DNA from 3 places in the Flaviflexus salsibiostraticola genome. Region 1 is predicted to be linked to each of the others. Evidence: riboswitches for the same ligand, from Rfam matches in the RefSeq annotation. Region 1 holds a riboswitch; each other region holds the start of a gene.
The links. Region 1 has a riboswitch for S-adenosylmethionine ahead of EJO69_RS10125 (hypothetical protein). Riboswitches for the same ligand answer to the same signal wherever they lie in the genome.
Positions count from the first base shown of each region.

Region 1 (7,926 bases):
TCGAGGTCGATGTTGTAGCGGGCCGCCTCGTTGACGAAGCGATCGTCCTTCCGCTCGACGTAGGCTCGCTCGGCACCGCCGACGACGAGGCCGAGATCCCGGTGGGTCGCCCGGCGCACATCGTCGATGACGCGCACGGCGGTGTCCCGCTCGATCGGCGTGAGGGAGACAGCCTCTCCATCCTGGATGACCTTCGTGCCGTTGTCGGCGATGAAGGTGCGGACCGAATCGTGGGCCTCGAACATCCGCGCGAGCGTCGCGTACTGCCGGCCACTGGCTGGCGCGAAGACGATGCCGCGCCTGTCCATCTCATCGACGAGGGACCAGAACGTTTCCGGTACGGCCCCCTTGTCGTCCAGCAGCGTTCCATCCATGTCGCACACGACCAGCCTGACATCGTGGCTACCCGATTCGATCGTCGACCACAGCTCTGCCTTCACGTCTTCTTCACTCCTGTTAAGTTGCACGGCCTCCCCCAGTATCCCCGACCGACCCGAATCAGGACCTTCGTCTCGGGGCGGAGCCTCCATCGGACCTGGAGCAAGCCTGGACGTGCTCGCAGTCGTGAGAATCGACGAATCCGTGCTGCTCGAGTCTCCGGGCCAGCCCTGGAGCGTTGACCTGGCGCGGCTTTCAGGGGAACGACTAGAGGGCCGCGCCTGGGGGCGTGTCCGGAGAATGGTGCGCGCAACCCTCCCCTACCAGCTCTCATGAGTTGTGCGCCACATGGGTCGGCGTGAAGATGAGGGCCAGTCCAATTCGGAGCTCCAGGACCAGTCCTTGGAGCTTCGGGAAGAGGAGATGCAGTGAAAGCTCTTACCTGGCAGGGAAAAAGACAGGTCAGCGTCGAGGACGTCCCGGATCCTATTCTCGAGGAGCCGACCGACGCGATCGTCGAGGTGACATCAACAGCGATCTGCGGATCCGACCTCCATCTCTACGAGGTTCTCGGACCGTTCATGGACAAGGGCGACATCATCGGTCACGAACCCATGGGCCGCGTCGTTGAGGCGGGGCCGGACTCGGGTCTGTCCGTCGGCCAGCGCATCGTCGTTCCCTTCCCCATCGCCTGCGGGGCGTGCTGGATGTGCGAGAGAGGCCTCGTCACCCAGTGCGAGACGACGCAGGTCCGCAAGTACGGCTCGGGCGCAGCACTGTTCGGCTACTCGCGGCTCTACGGCTCGGTCCCCGGAGCTCAGGCCGAGTACCTCCGCGTCCCGCATGCGGACTTCGGCGCGATCACGGTCGGCGATGATCTCGACGACCACCGCTATCTCTTCCTCAGCGACGTCATCCCCACCGCCTGGCAGGGAGTGGTCTATGCCGATGTCAAGGAGGGCGACACTCTCGCGGTCTACGGTCTCGGCCCGATCGGCCAAATGGCGGCGAGGATCGGAGCCCACCGCGGCGCCAATGTCTTCGCGATCGACCCCGTGCCCGAGCGCAGGGCCATGGCCGAGCGCCACGGCATCGCAACCTTCGACTACTCGAAGGAGATCAACGATGAGATCCGCGACCTGACGGAGGGTCGCGGGCCGGATGCAGTCGTCGACGCCGTCGGCATGGAGTCGCACGGCTCCCCCGTCGGGTGGGCGGCGCACCAGGCAGTCGGGGCCCTTCCCGATGTCGTGGGGCGGAAGATGATGGAGAAGGCAGGCGTCGATCGCCTCGCCGCGCTCTACGGTGCCATCGACCTCGTCCGCCGCGGCGGGACCATCTCCCTCAGCGGCGTCTACGGGGGTGAGATGGACCCGATGCCGATGCTCACGATGTTCGACAAGCAGATTCAGCTCCGCATGGGCCAGGCCAACGTCCACTCGTGGATCGATGAGCTCCTCCCGCTCGTCGAGGACCCCGACGACCCGCTCGGCACCGAGGATCTCGTCACCCACCGCGTCCCGCTCGTGGAGGCTCCCGCCATGTATGAAAAGTTCCAGAAGAAGGAGGACGGCTGCATCAAAGTCGTCCTGGATCCGCGATCATGAGCACCTCACTGTGGCGAGCGCAGGAGCGCAGCTACCCGACCGAGCGGCTCACGCCCGCCGCGCACTACGACACGGTCGTCGTCGGAGCCGGTTTCACCGGCCTCATGACAGCCCTGCTCCTCGCCCGCGAGGGCCAGAGCACCCTCGTCATCGAGTCCCGAACCGTGGGGGCGGGCGCCAGTGGCGCGACGACCGCGAAGGCGACCCTCCTCCAGGGCAACCGGCTCTCACAGATCTCGACGATCGCCGACAAGACACTGGCGGGCGACTACCTTGCCGGTAACCGAAAGGGCCTCAACTGGCTCATCGAGTTCTGCGATCAGCAGGGCATCGACGTCCAGCGCCCGAGCGCGTGGACCTTCGCGCGCAGTGAGAAGGGCGTCAAGGATGTCGTCAAGGAACACGAGATCGCCCGGGAGCTCGGCCTGTCGACGGTCCTCCACGACACGATCATCGCCCCGTTCAGCGTCTACAGCGCCGTCGAGCTGCAGGACCAGCTCCAGCTCAACCCGGTTGATCTTCTCGAGGGTCTCGCGGGGGCGCTCGACGCTGCGGGCGGCACGATCGTCGACAGGTGCCGGGTCGTCAGCCTCGACTACGACTCCACCGATCGCCGCATCGAGGTCGAGACGCCGGACGGCATCGTCACCGGCGATCACGTCGTCCTGGCCACGGCGACGCCGATCCTCGACAAGGGCAAGACAACGGTCGAGCTTTCACCGCAGCGCTCCTACCTGTGCTCGTTCGAGTACGACGGACCGGCACCGGATGGGATGCTCATCTCCGTCGAATCGCCGACCCGCTCCCTGCGCACAGCGCAGGTCGAGGGCACCCGCTACCTTCTTGTCGGCGGGAACGGGCACCGCACCGGCATGCCCGACAGCACCCAGGCGCAGCTCGATGAGATCGCGGAGTGGACCGAGAAGCACTTCCCCGGCGCGACACTCACGCACTCATGGTCCGCGCAGGACTACCACCCGGCCACGATGGTTCCCATGGCAAAGACCATGCCGTGGGGCGAGGGACGCGTCCACTTCGCGGGCGGCTACAGCAAGTGGGGGCTGACAAGTGCTCCCGCGGCCGCACAGCAGGTCGTCGACATCGTCCTCGGCAGGCCCGACCCGCACATCTTCGGCACGCCCGGCACACTCGGAACCGTCAAGGGAGCTGTCAAGACACTCTCTGACATGCCGAAGACGCAGGCGAAGGCCGCGCTCAAGGCGGTGAAGTCAGATTTGAGCGAAGAGCCAGCAGGGTCCGCCGCCCACCCCTCCACACCTGGAGTGGCGGCGGATGGCAGCGCGTCAGTCGATTCGACGAGGGTCGAGGCCGAGGCTGGCGCGCCGCGGACCGGCCACGTTGGCAGAACGCCCGTCGGCGAATCGATCGTCGACGGAGTGCCCTGCCGCGTCAGCCTCGTGTGCCCGCACATGAAGGGGATCCTCGCGTGGAACGATGCGGAGAAGTCGTGGGACTGCCCGCTGCACGGCTCGCGCTTCGAAGCCGATGGCACGCTCATCGAGGGCCCAGCAACGACGGACCTCGAGAGGCTCTGAGCACGTAGTTGCGGCCCGGCCCGGTGACGGGCCGGGCCGCCTTTGTGCTGTCTGGCTTTTCCCGGTCAGGAGCCCTTCGATTACTCACGGGCGAAGAACGAGATCTTGCCGTCCTGTTCGAGCACGGCGAGGCGGATGTCCTCGAGCCTCTCGAAGCCCGACTGACGGGCGGCACTGAGGATCTCGGTGACGGAGACGCGTTGGTGCCGCATGGCATTGGTGCGGGCCTTGCCGTCGGCGACAAGGATGATCGGTGGCCCTTCGATGGCGCGGCTGGCCTTCGGCCACCTTGTGACGACGAAGTTGAACAGGACCGCGAGGATCGCGAAGGTCGCCACGGCCATGAGACCACCCGTGAGGGTGCGGTCCTCGCCCGTGATTCCCTGCTGGATGAGATCCCCCATCGTGATGAAGATGAGGAGGTCGAAGGAGCTCAGCTCGCCGAGCGTGGCCCGACCCGTTGCCTTCGTCAGCAACCAGAGAAGAATGAACGCGATTCCCGCGCGCAGGACGATATCCATCAGGCCAGCCTCCGTGTCTCAAAGGTCCGTCTCTTTGCCGCCGGCGAGGACGAGTACGCCGATCTTCGCCCACCGCCGCCACGACCTGTCGTGAGCCGCTAAGAGAGATTCGGGCGGCGCCAGGACGTGACGTACAGCATAGCCCTGCCGTGACTGGCCTTCGCGTTGAGAGCCGAGGAGCAGCAGGACGTCGCACACAGCCATCGCAACTGTGCCCTGCCTATTGAGCTGCAGCAGGCAGAGCACAGCCACTTCAGTCAGATGAAATGGCAGGGCGTCACGTCGCCCTCGTCCAGTCCAATGAGATCGCGGAACCGAGGGTGTTCGATCGTGAGCATCCGGTACTTCGGCGACCACAGCACAGGCAGCTCCGGATCGATTAGAGCGAAATCGGTCTTCTTCTGGAGTTCAAACGGGCTGTGGTTCCACCTGCGGAAGGTCCCTGCATCGGTCGCGAACTCAATGTAGTGACCATCGACTTTGAGAATACGTGCCGGTACCCGGTCGCCGCCCTCCCGGCAGAGCCGTGCCCGAATGAAGTGCATGGTGTGGCCCCACGAATGATCAATGCACCGCTGTTCCGGTGATGTCATGTTCTCGGGATGGGGCTGAATGGGGTCCCCAGTGTGGGGGCTGAACTCCGTCATGGACATGTCCTTATATCGCTTGCTTCCACCCGAGCGATCGCTCGGGGGCCGATCTTCCCTCAGTGGCACCGTGTGCGATACGCGGTTGCCAGTCGACGAGCTGAGAGGCTTGACGTCGAACTTCTTGATCGTGCCTCCCACAGTAGAGATCACCTCGGACAAAAATCTGCGATCGGGATCGCTGCCCACCTCATCGCCGTTCCCGACGCCCTGACAGAAGCAGAGGCCTTGATGAAGGTCCGTTTCTTAGGCGTGCGCGATGTGGGGCCAGAGGTCCCCTGCGGTAGTCCGATTAGGAGGACTACATTGGCGAGCAGGGGTGCGAAGATATTGCGACGCGCTCCACTGAAACGCGACGGCCTTCGGAAGGCGCGGCAATGAACACGACCGATTCCCCTCCCGCTGACATCCGGCAGTGGTCCGGCCTCCTCAGAACAGGAGCATGGGCCGCCATCGCCAGCGTCATACTCATCATCCTTCAGATCGCACTGTATTTCGTGTGGCCGCCGCCCGACACAGCGCGCGAGCTGTTCACCCTCCTTCAGGAGAATCCGCTCCGCGGATTGATTGCTCTCGATGTCCTCTATCCGCTCAGCAACCTTCTGACCCTCCTCCTCTACCTCGCGCTCGGAGTCGTGCTGTGGCCCGACAGCCGCTCCGCTGTGACTATCGCTCTATCGGTGGGCGGCTTGGGGATGGCGGCGTACATGGCGTCGCTCCGGCCAGTCGAGATGCTCGAGCTGTCGAACCTCTACGTTCAGGCAGAGCCGGCTCACCAAGTCGCACTTCTTGCAACGGGAGAGGGAATGCTGGCCACATGGACTGGCACGGCCTTCGACATCTACTACCTCCTCAACTTCGCAGCCCTGCTGATCTTCAGCGTCCTCGTTTATCAGAGCGGAGTATTCAGCCGTGCGACTGCGCTGTGGGGCGGTGCGGCCGCGGTGCTCATGGCGATCCCGTCAAACTTCGGCACGGCTGGCCTCGTCGTCGCCCTGCTGTCTCTCCTGCCGTGGTCGGTGTTCGCGGTGCTTGTTGGCGGAAAGCTGTGGCAGCTGAGCTCTGAGCCTCGTGGACCCGCTCTCCGGAAACGCGCAACCTAGAGAGCTAACGCGGTTCCCCCATGCGGAACGTTCTCCATCAGGGCAGCCGCCATGTCGCGATGTCGATCGAGGTCTCTGACCCGTCGGATACATAGAGGCGGAGAGTCCCCTCGGTCCTCGGCTCCCACTGATCGCCGGCACGGCCCTCGATCGTCAGATAGACCTCGCTTATCCCGTCAGGCACCTCGTACTCGAGGCGCATGATCTCGTTGTCGAGTGCTGACTGATCGAGAGCCTCCGGGACGAAGAGCAGATCCTCGAACATCGCGAGATACTCTCGGTCGATCTCCATTCGGATAGTAAGAATAGAAGTGCCTGATCTTCTCGAATGGTTTGACCCACACAGCGATCGACCCCTGAACAGTCGGTCAGGTGCCGTGAGTGTTCCCGAAAGGTTCTGACTCACACTCTGATCGACCAGCGTGTCTTTCCCCGGACCTGTCGACCATTCGAGAACACTCACGGCGAGGCTTTCGCCTCGCCGTGATCATGTGACTCAAGAAGGGCCTGAACACCTTTTCTCTTTACTGTCTTGTCCAGGTTACCGGTCGATACGAAAGCACCACAAACAATGCACATCGATTGGAGAAACCTCATGACCTCACAACCTTTCATCACTGTCGTTGGTGGCGTAGACACCCACAAAGACCTGCATGTTGCTGCGGTAGTTGATCAGCACGACCGGGTACTCGCAACCGAATTCTTTCCTACGACCAGGCATGGGTACAAGCTGCTCGTGCACTGGTTACGCTCCTTCGGACAGATCGCCAGGATCGGGGTGGAATGCACCGGCACCTATGGGGCGGGCCTGTTGCGCTACCTCCACGCACAAGATATCGAAGTACTCGAAGTCACCGGCCCCGACCAAGCCCTCCGAAGGCGCAAAGGCAAAGACGACACCCTCGATGCAGAGAATGCTGCTCACGCAGCCTATGCCCGGGTGCGTGCCGTGACCCCGAAAACCCGTGACGGGCTGGTTGAATCCCTACGGGTGTTGAAAGTGTCCCGTAAAACTGCGGTCGCTGCCAGACGAGTCGCGTTACAGATGATCCGCATGAACATCGTGTCAGCACCAGACGAACTCCGTGACCAGCTGCGCACCCTGACTCGCATGAAACTCATCCGCACCCTAGCCGCATGGCGACCAGATCTCACGAAGTATCGCGATGTCACTGGCGCGTACAAGATCGCTTTGAAATCCCTTGCACGTAGGTACCTGGAACTCACTGATGAGATCGCTGATCTTGATGTCATGATCAAAAACATTGTTGATCATCTCGCCCCAGACCTCATCAAAAAACCAGCGGTCGGCTATGAGTCTGCAGCTCAGCTGCTGATCACTGCGGGAGACAACCCCGACCGGCTGACTTCAGAAGCCGCGTTCGCAGCATTGTGTGGGGCGAGCCCGATCCCGGCATCATCAGGCAAAACACACCGTCACCGGCTCAACAGGGGTGGTGACCGGCAAGCCAACTCTGCCCTGCACATCATCGCGATCGGCAGACTCAGAACCGACCCGAGAACCCAGGACTATGTGGCGAAGAAACTCTCCGAAGGGCACTCCAAAATGGAAGCCCTCAGGTGCGTGAAACGATACCTCGCACGGGAAATGTTCTACGCGCTCAAAACCAGAACCCAGGTAATCAATCAGACGCAGATTGCTGCTTGACACTTAGAAGGGCGTCCGTGTCGGGCAGCGGCTCATCGCTCGTGATCGCGACAGCGACCCTGAGATCCATGCCCGCCCTGGTCGACATCGGGAAGTCGACGTCCACCCGCGTCTCCCCCAGCTCGGCCTGCTTACTGCCTCCGAGGTCGAACAGGCCGACGAGACCGGCGAGCACGATGAGGACGAAGCCCGACAGCACACCGATGCGAGCCCACCTGCGCCACGGATGATCGCTGTCGTGGGCGACGTCATCGAACATCGAGGCGGGCGGCTGAGGAGGCCGGTCTCGCGCAATCGGTTTCATGATCCCCATCCTTCAGATCATCGCGTCGGTTCAGACGGCTGAGCTCGGCCGTCTGAACCGATGCGAAGGAGATGCACCCCGGTTGGGGTGAGAGACAGCGTAGTCCTTGGACAGGAAAGCGCGACTCGAGGTGCTACGCGG
Region 1 covers NZ_CP034438.1:2,177,615-2,185,540, reverse strand. Annotated here, with positions in the region: gene EJO69_RS10145 (Cof-type HAD-IIB family hydrolase) at 1-440, opposite strand, end outside; gene EJO69_RS10140 (zinc-dependent alcohol dehydrogenase) at 807-1,985, shown strand; gene EJO69_RS12470 (FAD-dependent oxidoreductase) at 1,982-3,541, shown strand; gene EJO69_RS10130 (DUF421 domain-containing protein) at 3,622-4,062, opposite strand; gene EJO69_RS10125 (hypothetical protein) at 4,320-4,607, opposite strand; SAM riboswitch class IV at 4,724-4,839, opposite strand; gene EJO69_RS10120 (hypothetical protein) at 5,087-5,812, shown strand; gene EJO69_RS10115 (hypothetical protein) at 5,850-6,104, opposite strand; gene EJO69_RS10110 (IS110 family RNA-guided transposase) at 6,408-7,481, shown strand; gene EJO69_RS10105 (hypothetical protein) at 7,456-7,785, opposite strand; gene EJO69_RS10100 (hypothetical protein) at 7,919-7,926, opposite strand, start outside.

Region 2 (7,926 bases), 1.3 Mb from region 1:
TGGGTCGGCCTCGAGAACTATGGCCGGGTCTTCGACGAGAGCCAGGGATTCACGAACTCCTTCCAGTTCACCCTCCTCATCGTCATCGTCGCGATCATCTCCGTCAACGTATTCGCCTTCGCGATCGCCAGGCTTCTCACGCAGAAGCTTCGAGGCACGAACTTCTTCCGATCCGTCTTCTTCATGCCGAATCTCATCGGCGGAATCGTCCTCGGCTATACATGGCAGTCGATGATCAACGCCGTCCTCGCCAACTACGGAACGACGATCATCTCTCGATGGGAGTACGGCTTCGTCGGACTCATCCTCCTCATCAATTGGCAGCAGGTCGGCTACATGATGATCATTTATATCGCCGGACTCCAGGCTGTCCCACCTGAGCTGACGGAGGCGGCCGAGATCGATGGCGCAACCCGCTGGCAGACGCTCAGGCACGTGACCATTCCCGTCATCATGCCGACCATCACGATCTGCGTTTTCCTCACGCTGTCGAACTCGTTCAAGTTGTTCGACCAGAACTTGGCGCTGACCAACGGCGCGCCGCAGGCCAAGACGGAGATGGTCGCCCTCAACATCGTCAACACGATGTTCGCCCGCATGGGCCAGGAGGGCGTCGGCCAGGCCAAGGCAGTTGTCTTCGTCATCGTCGTCGTCGTCATCGCGTTCCTGCAGCTACGGGCCACCCGGAGCAGAGAGGTCGAAGCATGAGCACCATCGCACAGCCGGTCGGATCGATCGGAGATCCGACACTCACACCGGACGAGAACGTCCAGGAGAGCGGGTCGAAGGCGCGGCACTCGTTCTACTACGTGGTCCTCACGCTGCTCCTCATCGTCTTCCTCGGGCCGATCGTCTTCATCGTCCTCAACTCCTTCAAGCAGCGGTTCTCGATCAGCTCCGACCCGTTCGCCCTTCCGCTCGGGGAGATGTGGGCTGGGCTGCAGAATTACACGACGGGGCTGGCACGGACCGGCTTTTTCGAGGCGATCCTCTGGTCCTTCGTCATCACCGTCTCCTCGGTCGCCACGATCGTCTTCCTGACGGCGATGACCGCCTACTTCATCACCCGTGTCAAAACTTGGTGGACCTCGCTCCTGTACTACATGTTCGTCTTCTCCATGGTCATCCCGTTCCAGATGGTCATGTTCCCGACTGTGAAGATTGCGGACATGCTCCACTTCAACAACCCGGCCGGCATGGTCGTCCTCTACCTTGGGTTCGGCGCCGGACTGTCGGTCTTCATCTTCGCGGGCTTCGTCAAATCCATACCGCTCGAGATCGAAGAGGCCGCCTACATCGACGGGTGCGGACCGCTTCAGAACTACTTCCGCGTCGTCCTGCCGATCCTCAAGCCGACGACCGTCACCGTCGCGATCCTCAACGCGATGTGGATCTGGAACGATTACCTCCTGCCCTATCTCGTCATCGGACTCTCGACGCGGTACAAGACGATCCCTGTCGTGGTTCAGATGCTTGTCGGCTCCAATGGCAATAGGGACATGGGGGCGATGATGGCCATGCTCGTTCTCGCCATCATCCCGATCGTCATCTTCTACCTGTTCTCGCAGAAGCACATCATCGAAGGTGTCGTCGCCGGTTCGGTCAAGGGCTGATATGGGAGGGTGGCTCGCACCCGACTCGAAGCTCTACAACGGGCTCGTCACTGTCGCCGACACCGTCATCGTCAACCTGCTGCTCATCGCCTTCAGCATTCCGATCGTCACGGCGGGTGCCGCCGTCACGGGAGCCCACAGGGCGCTGCTGCAGCAGGCAAGAGAAGAAGGTTCGTCGCCGGCGAGAGCGTTCTGGTCCGGATTCCGGTCGACGTTCTGGCGGTCGACTCTCGTCTGGCTCGTACTCCTCACCCTCTTCACCGTGTCGGCCTGGGAGATCTGGGCGATCAGCCGCATGAACCTCGGCGTGGCAGGCAATGCAGTCATCGTCGTCGTCCTCACGGGCATCGTCCTTCTGGCCGGCTTCGCGGTATGGATCTTCCCGCTGCTGAGCGAGCAGATGGGTCCACTCGGACGCGTGGTGCGCGGCGCGGCGCTTCTCGCGATCCGCCACCTCCCACGCACCCTCGCCGCTCTCGGCCTGCTGCTCGTTCAGCCGCTTATCCTGTACCTGTCGATCGATGTGCTCGGTTTACTCGTCTTCGGTAACCTCATCATCCTTCCCGCCGCGATCCTGTACATGCATGCGCTCATGTTCTCGGGCCCACTCAAGAAGCAGGTGTCCTAAGCGCGACTATGTGATGTAGTTCACTTGCACTGATTTGCAGAAGACAGACCCACCCCGATAGCGGGTGGGTTTGTCCGTTATCTGGTGGATTAGGTCTGGCCCGACAGTGCGTACCGCAGCGGTTTCAGTCGCAAACAGGCGCCCTACTGGAAGGTATCTCAATTGCTGGTCAACAGCATCTTGACATCTGGACCAGTGCCCGTGTTATCCTGGCGGCGGTCCAGAGAACCAGCAACAAGCCCCGGCTAGCTGGTCGACAACCCCTCACGTGCGAGGGGTGCCCCGGGTGACGACCAGGCCTCAATCGGCAAGCGACGCACCGTCCGCGGTGGATAGCACGAAGGAAAATAACATGGCATTGACGAATAACATCCAGACGGCCGGGCAGCGAGTATCGGCTCCGTTCCATCTTCGTCGAATGCGTATGTGGCATAAGTCCATGGCCTGATCCGGCCAACTGGATCCGCCCGGGAGAATCTCCCGCATCGCTCTATGCACCTTCATTCAGCTCCTCACGGAGCGGCTCTGCTATACCCAAGGAACATTCGATGACAATCCAGCTGCCCTCATCACGACAATCCCGCGTTGGCTACAAGATCCCGTCGATCAGCATTGACCTGTCGACCCTCGGAGCGGAGGTCTTTGACGCCTCCTCCGAGTTCGGGGAGGATTTCCCCGTCGAATCCTGCAACCTGCACCGACTCGCCTCGATGACGAGCGCCGCCATCTCCGATGGTCTCGCCGCTGTCACCCTCGGCTCGAGCTTCCTGCTCCGCTCCGATCTCCACATTCGCGACTGCCGGCTTGATCCAGTGCGCGCTGCCGTCAAGCTCACCTCGAGGATCACGGGCCCGATCTATGCGGCGGTGACCGCAGCGAGCGGCTGCGAGGAGGCTCTCGCCGCCGTCAAGGATACGGAGGTCGGTCTTGAGATCCATGTCGCCGACGGCGACCTCGACTCGGCTCTCTCCCTGATCGACAGGGCGCGGAGGAACGGTAACCCCGTCACGGTGGCCCTGACCGGCGACACCGCTTCGCGAATCGACCTCGGCGCCCTCGGAGCGGTCGTCGACAGCGTCCGCCTGCGTGAAGCCGATCCGCATACGGCCCGCGAGATCCGCTACTCGCTGCGGTCGGCTGCCCTCGAGGAGGGCCGCGATCTCCAGGTGACCTCAGATCTGTTCATGATCGTCTCCGCATGCGCGATGGACGCGGAGGAGCGGGCGAACCTCATCACTGCCATCGGCGCCGACCGCTACGCAGAGGGCTCGGCGAGAGTCCTCGGTACCGTGCACGACGTGGCCGACCATATCGAGTCCTGGCTCGCGCTCGGTGCGGCCGACGCGTTCACGATTCTGCCCGGCTCGCTTCCGACCGATCTCGCCTCGACGGTCTGCGGAGTGCTGCCACTTCTCCAGGCGCGGCGCACCGCTGAATCTGCAGAGTAGGGGAGTGTCGACAATCTCTGCATCGCTCAGCAGTTCTCGTCAACCGCAGGCCTGCCGTCAGCAGGCGAGCTGACGCGACAGCGGAGATCGCGTCGATCGATGCCCGACATGAAGGAGCGGGCCCCGAACGGGGCCCGCTCCTTCATGTCTGTGATCAGGATTCGGTGGTCTGCTGCTCCGCGATCTGCGCGCGGACCGCGTCCATGTCGAGCTTCTCGGCCTGGGCAATGAGGTCCTCGAGAGCCGAGGCGGGAACGGCTCCGGCCTGCTCGAAGAGCTTGATGCCATCCCGGAAGACCATGAGCGTCGGGATCGACATGATCTGGAACGCCTGAGCGAGCTCGACCTGATCCTCCGTGTCGACCTTGCCGAAGGTCACGGTCTCGTGCTTCTCCGAGGCCGCCTCGAAGGTGGGCGCGAACTGGCGGCACGGGCCGCACCACTCTGCCCAGAAATCGAGGAAGACTGTGCCCTCCTTGATGGTCTCGTTGAAGTTGTCTTTCGTGATCTCTACTGTCGCCATGTCCAGCTTCCTCTTGTCGTCTGCTTCCCATGAATGGTGATACGTCGGCTGTAACGGACTGGACCCGTGAATAATTCCCTATACGCTTACTCTCATGACGAACACACGAGACGCTGTACGGGAGCTGGCGACGAAGGCGCGCGGCGCGGCACGCGTGCTCAGGAGCGCTTCGACGACCGAGAAGAATGCCGCGCTGGAGGCAATCGCCGTGCTCCTGGAGGAGCGATCGAAAGAGATCACCGAGGCGAACGGGCAGGACATCGCCCGTGGTATCGAGGTCGGTTTGACCGATGCGCTCATCGATCGGCTCACCCTCGACGAATCGCGGATCGCTGGGATCGCCGATGCCGTGCGCCAGCTCATCGCCCTGCCGGACCCTGTCGGCGAGGTGGTTGCAGGCAGGACACTTCCCAATGGGCTCACCGTGCGGAACGTGCGCGTGCCGATGGGCGTAGTCGGAATGATCTACGAGGCCCGTCCGAACGTGACGGTCGATGCGGCCTGTCTCGCGCTCAAGGCGGGAAGCGCCGTCCTGCTGCGCGGCGGCTCCGCCGCCGAGCAGACGAACGTCGTTCTCGTCGCGCTCATGCGGGAGGCGATCGACTCTGTCGGCATTCCGTCCGACGCCATCGCATCCGTGGACGAGTGGGGCCGCGAGGGCGCGACGGAGCTCATGGCCGCGCGGGGCTACATCGATCTCCTCATTCCGCGCGGCGGAGCCGGCCTCATCCAATCGGTCGTCGCGAATTCGACCGTGCCCGTCATCGAGACCGGCGTCGGCAACTGCCATGTCTTCATCAACGCGGATGCCGACAGGGACAGGGCCGTGGCCATCGCCGTCAATGCAAAGACGCACCGCCCCGGTGTCTGCAATGCGGCAGAGACGCTCCTGCTGCATGAGGGTTTCGAACACGGGGGTGCAGTTCTCGCCGCTCTGGCCGACAGGGGAGTGACGCTCCACGTCGATGAGGCGGCTCGATCGCTCGCCGAGCAGGCGGGCGTCAGCCTCGAGCTGATCAAGGATGCGACAGCCGAGGATTGGGACACGGAGTACCTGTCGCTCGATATGGCAGTCGCTGTCGTCTCGTCGGTTGATGAGGCGATCGCCCACATCGATCGCCACTCGTCCGGGCACACGGAGGCAATCGTCACCGACTCCGTCGCAGACGCCAACAGGTTCGTCGCCGCAATCGACTCAGCGGCGGTCATGGTCAATGCCTCGACGCGCTTCACCGATGGGGGCGAGCTCGGACTGGGCGCCGAGATCGGCATTTCAACCCAGAAGCTTCACGCACGCGGGCCCATGGGCCTCGCTGAGCTCACGACGACGACGTGTGTCGTTGAAGGGTCGGGGCATGTCCGCTAGCGGCTTCCCGGTCACCGCGGAGCACGACCTCGCATGGATCGAGGCTCCGCATCCGAACGATCAGCTGCATCGCCGAATCGGTGTGATGGGCGGCACCTTTGACCCGATCCACCACGGCCACCTCGTTGCCGCATCCGAGGTCCAGCATCGCTTCGGGCTCGATGAGGTCATCTTCGTTCCGACCGGCGAGCCGCCGTACAAGCAGGAGCGCGAGGTATCGCCGGCCGAATATCGCTATCTCATGACGGTCATCGCCACAGCGTCGAACGCCCGCTTCTCCGTGTCACGAGTGGACATCGACAGGCCGGGCCTCACGTACACGATCGACACGCTGCGCGACCTTCGGGAGATCTATCCAGACGATGAGTTCTTCTTCATCACCGGCGCGGACGTCCTGCCCCAGATCCTTGATTGGAAGGATGCCTCCGACCTGTGGGAGCTCGCCCATTTTGTGGGTGTGAGCAGGCCGGGCCATACGATCGCGTCGAACGGGCTTCCGGCCGAGCGTGTCACCGTCGTCGAGGTCCCGGCCATGGCAATCTCGTCAACCGACGTTCGCGAGCGGGAGCGGATCGGTGTTCCCATCTGGTATCTCGTTCCGGACGGCGTGGTCCAATACATCCGCAAGTACGGACTCTACTCGCCCAGCCGCATCCCTCGCGTGTCCCAGCCGGGAAGGGCGGCACGTCAGCGGCAGGGACGATAGGATGAGAATCATTCAAGCGAAGGAGAACCGATGAGCGAACGGATGTCGCGGCGCGAGATGCGGAAAGCCGGGCTTCTCAAGGCCAAGCGCGAGGCAGAAGAGCGAGAGCGGGCTGCGCTCGCCAACGAGCCCGACACGGCCGAGGCGTCTGACAACGCACCTGCGGGTCCTGCTCGCGCGACGATTGACCGCCCCGATGATGAGCCGACCTACGAGGAAGCGCAGTCATCGCGGCCCGGCGCCGACCGTGAGGCCGAATTGGGCGAGACTGCCGAGACTGAGGCTCCCGCGCCAGTTGGGGCAGAGAGCCCTGCCTCGGGCCAGCCGGACGACGGCAGCCCGTCACAGGCGAGCCCTGAGCGGACGAGCGTCTTCGACCGATTCTCCACCTCGAACGATACCGAGTCCCGCGCAGTTGTCGGCGTTGAGCAGCCGACCGAGAGCGCCGAAAGGGCAGAGCTCGCCGAACCGGCTGTCCCGCAGGACGGCGAGGCAGGCGACGAGGATTACGCAGGTGCACTCCGGGCCCGGCTCAAGTCGAAGCCGCCCGTCCAGGACGGGCTGGTCGATGATGATGTCGACGAGCCGGAGCCGAGCCGGTGGAAGACCATCCTTCTGTTCCTCATCCTCATCATTGTCGGCTTCGGCGTCGGCATCTTCCTCGGCTCCCTGATCTTCGCGGGTGGCGACTCCGCCTCCGCGCCCCACCTCACCGATTACCTCTACCCTGGAGCGCTGTGACAGCCACCCCCGATTCCGTCGCCCTTGCCCGTACCGCCGCCTCGGCCGCCTTCGAGAAGGTCGCGACATCCGTCGTGGCAATCGATGTGTCCGAGCGGCTCGTCCTCACCGATGTCTTCGTCGTCGCCTCTGGCGAGACAGGCCGGCAGGTGCGCGCCATCGTCGACGCAGTCGACGAAGCGCTGCACAAGGTTGGGGTGAGGAGGCTTCGCAGGGAGGGCTACGAGGGCGAGGCCCACTGGGTCCTCGTCGACTACGGCGACCTCATCGTCCACGTCCAGCAGGACGAGGACCGCGAATACTATGCGCTGGAGAAGCTCTGGGCCGACTGCCCGTCGATTGATGTCGCCGACCTGGAAGGTCAGCGTTGATCTCTCGGATCATTCTGTGGCGGCACGGGCAGACCGATCTCAACAGGCAGAGACGCCTTCAGGGCTCCAGCGACTATCCGCTCAACGACACGGGGATCGCCCAGGCGAAGGCGGCCGCGAAGAAGATCGCCGACCTGGGCCCAACCCATATCGTCTCCTCAGATCTGAGCCGCGCCTACGACACGGCGGCCCGGCTCGCGAGACGGACCGACCTGGAGATTGTTGTCGATCCGCGGGTGCAGGAGCGCAGCTTCGGCTCGTGGGAAGGGCTGACCGCCGACGAGATCGCCGAGGTCGACCGCGAGGGGCTCACCAAGTGGCGTGCCGGCCAGGAGCCCGGTGGTGACGTCGAAACGCGCGAGGCCTGCGGCCGCCGCGTCGTCGAATCGATCGCCGACTGGAGTGGCAGGCTCGCCGATCATGACGACGCGGTGCTCGTCATCGTCTCCCACGGCGGTGCGATCTCGAACGGCATCATGTCGCTGCTCGGGACCAATCCGTCTCTGTCCCAGCCGCTGGCGGGCATGGAT
Region 2 covers NZ_CP034438.1:833,517-841,442, reverse strand. Annotated here, with positions in the region: gene EJO69_RS04005 (carbohydrate ABC transporter permease) at 1-708, shown strand, start outside; gene EJO69_RS04000 (carbohydrate ABC transporter permease) at 705-1,613, shown strand; gene EJO69_RS03995 (MusI family membrane protein) at 1,615-2,241, shown strand; SAM riboswitch class IV at 2,459-2,561, shown strand; gene EJO69_RS03990 (LLM class oxidoreductase) at 2,790-3,689, shown strand; gene trxA (thioredoxin) at 3,844-4,212, opposite strand; gene EJO69_RS03980 (glutamate-5-semialdehyde dehydrogenase) at 4,307-5,578, shown strand; gene nadD (nicotinate-nucleotide adenylyltransferase) at 5,568-6,284, shown strand; gene EJO69_RS03970 (hypothetical protein) at 6,315-7,025, shown strand; gene rsfS (ribosome silencing factor) at 7,022-7,396, shown strand; gene EJO69_RS03960 (histidine phosphatase family protein) at 7,393-7,926, shown strand, end outside.
Region 2: linked by a shared signal. The riboswitch ahead of EJO69_RS03990 (LLM class oxidoreductase) and the one ahead of EJO69_RS10125 (hypothetical protein) in region 1 are both predicted to bind S-adenosylmethionine.

Region 3 (7,926 bases), 370 kb from region 1:
GGCGGTCGAGGTGTCGGAGACGAACTCCCCCGTCAGCCGGAACGCGAGCCAGGCATCCGTCATCGTCACGACGCCCTCCCGCGTGAGGTTCTCACGGACCCAGGCGAGCTTCGGTGCGGCGAAGTACGTGTCGAGGACGAGCGCGGTCAGCTCGTGGATGCGCTCCTTCTTGTCTGCGAGGCGGTCGACGATGCCCTGCGAGCGCTTGTCCATCCAGTTGATGCAGGGGGTGAGCGGTTCTCCGGTCGTCGGGTCCCACGCGAGGACGGTCTCCCCGACGTTGGCGAGGGCGACTCCGTCGATCGGCCTGCCAGCCTGGGCGATCGCCTCGCGACCGGCGTCGACGATCGAGCTGTAGAGCTCCTCAGGATCCTGTTCGATGGCGTCCGGGGACAGATGGTTGAGCGTGACCGGCTTCTCGACGATGGCGTGGATGCCGTCGTCGTCGACGACGATCGCCTTTGAGCCCGAGGTTCCCTGATCGAGTGCGAGGATGGCCATGGATGATCTCCCTTTCGGTCTTCGTTGACCTGGTCAGGCGAGGAGCAGGTGTGCTCCCCTCTCCGTGAGTGTGGTGGTGTGGTCAGCGGACAGGCCGCTGTCGATTGCGATGTAGGACGGCGTCTCGACGCCGCACAGGCGGTAGGGTGCGATGCCGCCGACCTTCGTCGAATCGGCGACGACGATCGACATCGCCGAGTTGGCGAGGACGGCCCTCTTGACGTGCATCTCGTCGAAGTCATAGTCGGTCACGCCCGCGTCGGCGTCGATCGCCCCGATCGAGATGATGGCGATGTCGGGGAAGAGCGAGTCGAGGAACGACGTCGCCATGCTCCCCGAGAGGGACAGCTCCGACTTGCGGAGCCGGCCTCCCGAGACGATGATTTCCGCGTTCGGCAGGTGCGCCAGCGTCGCCACCGCCCGCAGCGAGGCCGTGACGATGGTTCCGGAGAAGGTGGGTTGGATCGCCCGTGCCAGGGCCTCGACCGTTGTGCCGAGGTCGAGGAACACCGTCGCATCCGACGGAATCAAGGCCACGACGCGCTCCGCGATCCGCTGCTTATGGGCAGCGGCAACGCTCTCCCGCTCCGAGTGAGGCGGCTCGGTCGATGTCGGGACGCCGACCGCTCCCCCGTACACCCGCTTGAGAAGAGAGCGTCTCTCGAGTTCGAGGAGATCACGCCGAGCGGTTTCGACGGAGACGCTGTATCGCTGGGCGATGTCCTCGGTCTCGACCCCGCCGCGGGCGCGCAGGTCCTCGAGAATGAGGCTTCTGCGTTCCTGAGCAAGCACGATTCCTCCTTGAATCCGACACCTGCACCCTAGCCCAACCCACAGAACCGGGCAATATTCCACACAAACTCTGCACGCACGTATGTCCTGCCGCCGTCGGTCGGTTTCTCGCGAGCCTCCGTGGGCGCCCGAGAACCCGCGGCCACCTCACTATCCGTGTCCCGCTCACCACACTGCCTTCGCGCACGACGCCGCCCACTCTGCATACGACGATGGGGCGACCGGCAGTGCCGGTCGCCCCATCATGCGTCACCCCTTAGAAGGCGGGGACGACCTCACCGTTCGGGTAGGTGTCGGTGATGAAGTCGGCGACCTCCTGCGAGTGCAGGAGCTCCTCGAGCGTCTGGATCGCATCAGCCTTGTCCGAGTCGGTGCGCCACGCGAGGATGTTGGCGTAGGGGTTGTCCTCGCCGGACTCGATGGCGATCGCGTCCTCAGACGGGACGAGCCCACCCTCGAGTGCGAAGTTGCCGTTGATGATGGAGATTGCGACCTGGTCGAGGGTGCGGGGCAGGTTCGGGGCCTCGACCTCGACGAACTCGAGGTTCTTCGGGTTGTCGGTGATGTCGTAGATCGTCGGGTTCTCAACCGAGCTGTCGACGGTGATGAGGCCGTTGTCCTCGAGCAGCCACAGTGCGCGGGCCTGGTTCGACGGGTCGTTGACGAGAGAGACCTTCGCGCCGTCCTCGAGCTCATCGAGGGACTCGAGCGAGTCGGAGTAGACGGCGTAGGGCTCGATGTGGATGCCCTCGCCGTGCTCGAACTCGAAGCCGTTCTCCTCGACCTGAACATCGAAGTACGGCACGTGCTGGAAGAAGTTCGCATCCAGCTCGCCCGAGTCGAGGTTGCGGTTGGGCAGGACGTAGTCGGAGTACTCGACGATCTCGAGATCGATCCCGGCCTCGGCGGCGAGATTCTCGTCGATGAAGGCGAGGATGTCGGCGTGCGGCACCGGCGAGGCGCCCACGGTCAGCGTGACGGTCTCGCCCTCGGCGGCGGTCGTCTCCTCGGCGGTCTCCGCATCGGAGGAGCAGGCGGTCAGAGTGAGTGCAGCAGCGGCTGCGAGCGCAATGAATGTACGGCGCATAGTTCTTGTTCCTTTTGTGGGTGGTGACAGGATGTGTGAGTTCTTGCTTCCCGGTACGCGGCGACTCAGCGGTGGTCCACGTACCGGCTGAGCATGTCGCCGAGCGTCTGGACGATCTGAACGATGACGATGATGACGACGATCGTGATGATGAGGACGTCGAGGAAGTACCGCTGGTAGCCGTAGTTGTAGGCGAGCGCACCGAGTCCGCCGCCGCCGACCGTGCCGCCCATCGCCGAGAAGCCGATGATCGTGATGACGAGAACGGTGATCGACTGGATGATGCCGGGCATGGCTTCGCGGAGAATGACGTCGCCCATGATCCGGGTGCGCGTCGCCCCCATCATCTGCGCGGCCTCGATCTTCCCGGTATCGACAGCGAGGAGGTTCGTCTCGACGAGGCGCGCGAAGAATGGGATCGACCCGACCGCGAGGGGGAACACCATTCCCCGCCAGCCGATGTTCGTCTGCATGACCCAGTCGGTGACGGGCAGCAGGATGATGAGAAGAATGATGAAGGGGATCGACCGGCCGATGTTGACGACGGCCGAGAGGATCTGGTTGAGAACCGGGGCGGGGCGAATGCCGGTCTTCGCGCTCGTCACGAGGAGAATGCCGAGCGGAAGCCCGAGAAGCACGGTCGCGAGTGTCGACCAGCCGACCATGAGGAGGGTCTCGACCGTCGCACTCCACAGGGAGTTCTGAATGACGGGCTGATCGAACCACAGCATCTCTGTCCTCATGCCGCACGCTCCTCTGCGTCGATGCCCTGCGCCCTCAGGGTCGCCACCGTCTGGGCAGCCCTCGTCGGGTCGGTCGCGATGACGAGCCGGGCGACCTGGTTCGCCCCGTGGGTCTCGAACGTGCCGGCCGTGACATCCCCGCCGAGCTCGGCGATGACGCCGAGGACATGCGAGCTCGACGGCTCGCCCGGCCGGGATGTGAACGCGACGTCGATAAGCACCTTGCCCTCCGGCGGGTCATCGACCCGCGGCGGCGGCACGATCGCACGACCGAGGCGCGACGCCGTGTCGGCGACGATCTCGCCGACGTTGCCGGACTGGACGACGCGGCCCTTCTCGAGGAGGGTGACGCTGTCACAGGTATCCCGGACGACCGACATCTCGTGCGTGATGATGACGACCGTGACGCCGGTCTGGTCGCGGACGTCCTTGATGAGGGTGAGGATCTGGTCGGTGGTCTGCGTGTCGAGCGCCGAGGTCGGCTCGTCGCACAGCAGTACAGCCGGGCGCGCCGCAAGAGCTCGCGCGATGGCGATGCGCTGTCGCTGTCCGCCCGAGAGCTGAGACGGATATGAATTGCCGCGGTCCCCGAGGCCGACGAGGTCGAGGAGCTCCTGGACCCGCTCGCGCCTGTGGCCACGGTCGAGGCCCGCCACCTTGAGCGGGTAGGCGATGTTCTGGCCCGCCGTGCGGGCATCGAGAAGGTTGCCGCCCTGGAACACCATGCCGATCGAGCGGCGCGCGATCCGCAGCTCCTTCGGGCCGAGCGCGGACAGGTCCTGTCCGTCGACCCAGATGTGACCTTCGGACGGTTTCTCCAGCGCGGTGAGGCAGCGGATGAGGGTGGATTTGCCGGCACCCGACTGGCCGACGATGCCGTGGATCTCTCCGGCGGGGATCGAGAGATCGATACCGTCGAGGGCAACAACAGGCCCCGGGTATACCTTGCGGACTCCGTCCAGCGTAATCATCGATCTCCTCCATCGGTCCTGGCGGTAGCACCGAACGCTCTCGGTTGCTGCAGCTTCTGCGAGCCAGGTCTCTCAGCTGCTCTTGATGGTCATCTAATTAGACACGCTCCGTGCCGAGACGCGACCGCATGTCTCACATAGCGGTATTGACCTCGACGAGCCAGAGCCTGCCAGCGAAAGCTCTCCCGCCGGAGCGCTCAGTCTATGGGACGGCCCGGGCCATGGCGAGACCGGTGAGCCAGATCATCACGCCGGACAGAAGAATGCAGAGGGTCTCAGAGCCCGACCGTTGACGGATGACAATATGGTCCAGCACGTTCCAATTCGCCCGAGCGCATCTCGGAGCTGAGCCGCAACCCCATCAGACTCAAAGCGGCCGGCGTGGACATCGTTCAACACGACATCCCACACCGGCCGCTTCGCGGCATCTCCTGCCCGTGGACCGCTGAGGTCGTCCTCGGCGTACCGAAGCAGGCTTGTTAGTCGATTACGGCCGCATTGGCTGCGGCGATGATGCGGAGGTTCTGCGGCAGCGCCCCGTCGAAGCCCGGCGTCGACATGGTGAGGATGACCGTGTCCCGCTCAGGGTTGTTGACGAACTTCGTGCTGAAGAAGCCCTGCCAGCTGTAGGCGCCCTTTCCACCGAGGTAGTGGATCGATCCGGGAGGTGCGTTGACGCCCTCCTGGAGGTCGACCTGGTAGCCCCACTTGTTCTGGGTCAGCTGCCAGTTCGTGAGGTCGCCGATCTGGTTCGACGTCATCTGCTCCACCGCTGCGCGGCTGACGATGCGGACACCATCCAGCTCACCCTTGTTGAGGAGCATCTGAGCGAACCTGAAGTAGTCCGACGCGGTTCCGTGGAGCCCGCCGGCGCCGCTGAAGTAGGTCCGGTGCTCGCTGAACGTGTAATCCGGGCCGAGATTGCCCATGCCGAGCGGGGCAGTCCCCACCTGCTTCTCGTCGCGGCCGGCCCAGTAGACGGCGGCAATGCGGTCCCACTGATCCTTCGGAGGGAAGAACCACGTCTCGTTCATGCCGAGCGGTTCGAAGATGTTCTTCCGAAGATAGGTGTCGTAATCCATGCCCGACACGATCTCGACCAGGCGACAGAGAGTGTCGACGCTGTTGTTCGAGTAGTCGAAGGCCTCCCCTGGGTGGGACATGAGGGGCATCTTCGCCAGGATGTCGATGTTGCTCTCGAGCGTGATCGGCGGGGCGTTCAGATCGTCCATGAGCCCGGCCTCGGCGTAGAGCTTCGGCACGACACGGTAGTTCTGTGGCGTGAACAGGTCGTACCACCACGAGTTCGTCATACCGGCGGTCATCGACAGGAGGTGGTGGATGGTGATCTCACGCTTGGGGGTGACGAGCTTGACCTCACCCCAGTTGTTGAGCTCCGCGACTTTGACATCGGCGAAGGCCGGAATGAACTTCGAGATCGGGTCGGAGAGCGAGATCAGACCCTGATCCCACAGCTGCATGACGGCAACCGCGGTGGGAACCTTGGACATCGACGCGAGCCGGAAGATGCTGTCCGTCTGCATCGGCACGTCGTCGTCTGCCTTGCCGAAGGCTTTGAAGTAGCACACCTTCCCGTGGCGGGCCACCAGGACGACCATGCCCTGGTAGGCGTCTTCGTCCATGTGTCCTTCGACCAACCTGTCGATGTTGGCCAGGTACTCACTGGACATCCCCACGCTCTCGGGGTCTACAGTCACGATGTTGTTCACGTTGTCTCCATTCTCAGCACGTCAGTGTGCTGATCCTCTGGCCCGTGGCACATCCCATAGGCGGGCCTTTTCTGACAGTATGCGACCACGTGAGCCAGGGTCAACGGTTCAGGAAAAGTGGGTGCAATCGGCGGCTTTCGCAGTGAAGGCGGGGATGCCGCGAAGGTTCTCAGCCTGACGAGTATCTGACCAACAGAGCAGATGGCACCGGCTCCTCATGCGGCCTCGGCCGAGGACCCATGACCATCCCGAACGTCGTGGCCCCACTGGTGCGCGAAGGAGCCGGCCGCCGACGCGCCCTTGGGCGACCGCGGCTGCGCGGAGCAGGGAAGTCTATGCCGCCGAGGGTGTCGGATAGATCGGCTGCCGAGGGTCAGAGCAGAGCCGCGAGGACCCTGAGCTCCAACTTCATCACGTTCACCACGGTCGCACCGGCACCGCGTGCGGATGTGGCCCCGGGGATGGAGTCCTCGAAGGCGAGGCAGTCGGCTGGTTCGACCCCGAGTCGGTCCATGGCAGTCGCGTAGGGTGCCGGGTCCGGCTTGCCGGGGAGTGGTTCGTCGCCCGTCACCTGTGCCGAGAAGTAGGCCTTCGGCAGGCTGTCGATGGCGGGACCGACGAGGTGGATGGGTGTCGCGGTCACGAGGGCCTGCGGGATCCCCGCTCCGTGGAACGCATCGAGAAGGTCAACGGCTCCCGGCATGAGGTCCGGGTCAGGATAGACGTGCTCCGCCATAAGATCGGCGACCTCCTGGAAGAGGACCATCGGCTCCGCCGCATCGCCTCCATCCCGCTGGAGGATGCGGTGCAGATACTCGGCGTGCGCCTGAGTCGACGACCCGTGAAGGGCAGCCTCGTCCTCCCCCGACCATCGACCGCCCCGGCGTTCGACGACCTTCTTCGACAGGGCGACCCATTGGGATTCGGTATCGGTGATGGTTCCATCCATGTCCCAGAGGATGGCGGCGGGTTCTGATTCGAGTCCGCAGGCGCGGAAGACGTCACGGAGGTTCATACGGTCCAGGGTACTCGAGGCCCTCTCCCCCATTCGCCAACCGTCACCAATCCTCAGAGGCAACCGCTGCCCACACACGGGTCTGTCAGGCCAGAGACCATGGCCGCGACCACGACCGCGACGAGTGCCTCCGCCCGAGAGACACGTATGCCCCGACCGAAGCCGGGGCATACGAGAGAGATCTAACCGATCATCAGGCGAGGATCTTGGTGACCTTGCCTGAACCAACGGTGTGGCCGCCCTCGCGGATAGCGAAGCCGAGGCCCTCCTCCATGGCGATGGGCTGGATGAGCTCAACGGTCATCTCAGTGTTATCGCCGGGCATGACCATCTCGGTGCCCTCGGGCAGCGTGATGACGCCGGTGACGTCCGTGGTGCGGAAGTAGAACTGCGGGCGGTAGTTGGAGAAGAACGGGTTGTGACGGCCGCCCTCCTCCTTCTTGAGCACGTAGGTCTGCGCCTCGAACTTGGTGTGCGGGGTGATGGTGCCCGGCTTGCAGACGACCTGGCCGCGCTCAACCTCTTCGCGCTTGATGCCGCGGATGAGGAGACCACAGTTCTCGCCGGCGTCGGCGTGATCCATCTGCTTGTGGAACATCTCGATACCGGTGACGGTGGTCGTCATCGGCTTCTCCTTGATGCCGAGGATCTCGACATCGGAGTTGATCTGGAGCTGGCCACGCTCGACACGACCGGTGACGACGGTGCCGCGACCAGTGATCGTGAAGACGTCCTCAATCGGCATGAGGAAGGGCTTGTCGAGCTCGCGGACGGGGTCGACGAAGTAGTTGTCGACCTGCTCCATGAGATCTTCCATGGCCTTGACCCACTTCTCGTCGCCCTCGAGGGCCTTGAGAGCGGAGATCTGCATGACGGGAGCGTCGTCGCCGTCGAAGCCCTGCGAGGAGAGAAGGTCACGGACCTCCATCTCGACGAGCTCGAGGATCTCCTCGTCGTCGACCATGTCGGACTTGTTCAGCGCAACGATGAGCTGCGGAACGCCGACCTGGCGGGCGAGAAGAACGTGCTCGCGCGTCTGGGCCATCGGGCCGTCGGTGGCTGCGACAACGAGGATCGCGCCGTCCAT
Region 3 covers NZ_CP034438.1:2,550,356-2,558,281, reverse strand. Annotated here, with positions in the region: gene EJO69_RS11945 (FGGY family carbohydrate kinase) at 1-501, opposite strand, end outside; gene EJO69_RS11940 (DeoR/GlpR family DNA-binding transcription regulator) at 535-1,293, opposite strand; gene EJO69_RS11935 (MetQ/NlpA family ABC transporter substrate-binding protein) at 1,550-2,380, opposite strand; gene EJO69_RS11930 (methionine ABC transporter permease) at 2,446-3,123, opposite strand; gene EJO69_RS11925 (methionine ABC transporter ATP-binding protein) at 3,120-4,094, opposite strand; SAM riboswitch class I at 4,088-4,186, opposite strand; gene EJO69_RS11920 (serine hydrolase domain-containing protein) at 4,574-5,824, opposite strand; gene EJO69_RS11915 (HAD family hydrolase) at 6,198-6,839, opposite strand; gene tuf (elongation factor Tu) at 7,033-7,926, opposite strand, start outside.
Region 3: linked by a shared signal. The riboswitch ahead of EJO69_RS11925 (methionine ABC transporter ATP-binding protein) and the one ahead of EJO69_RS10125 (hypothetical protein) in region 1 are both predicted to bind S-adenosylmethionine.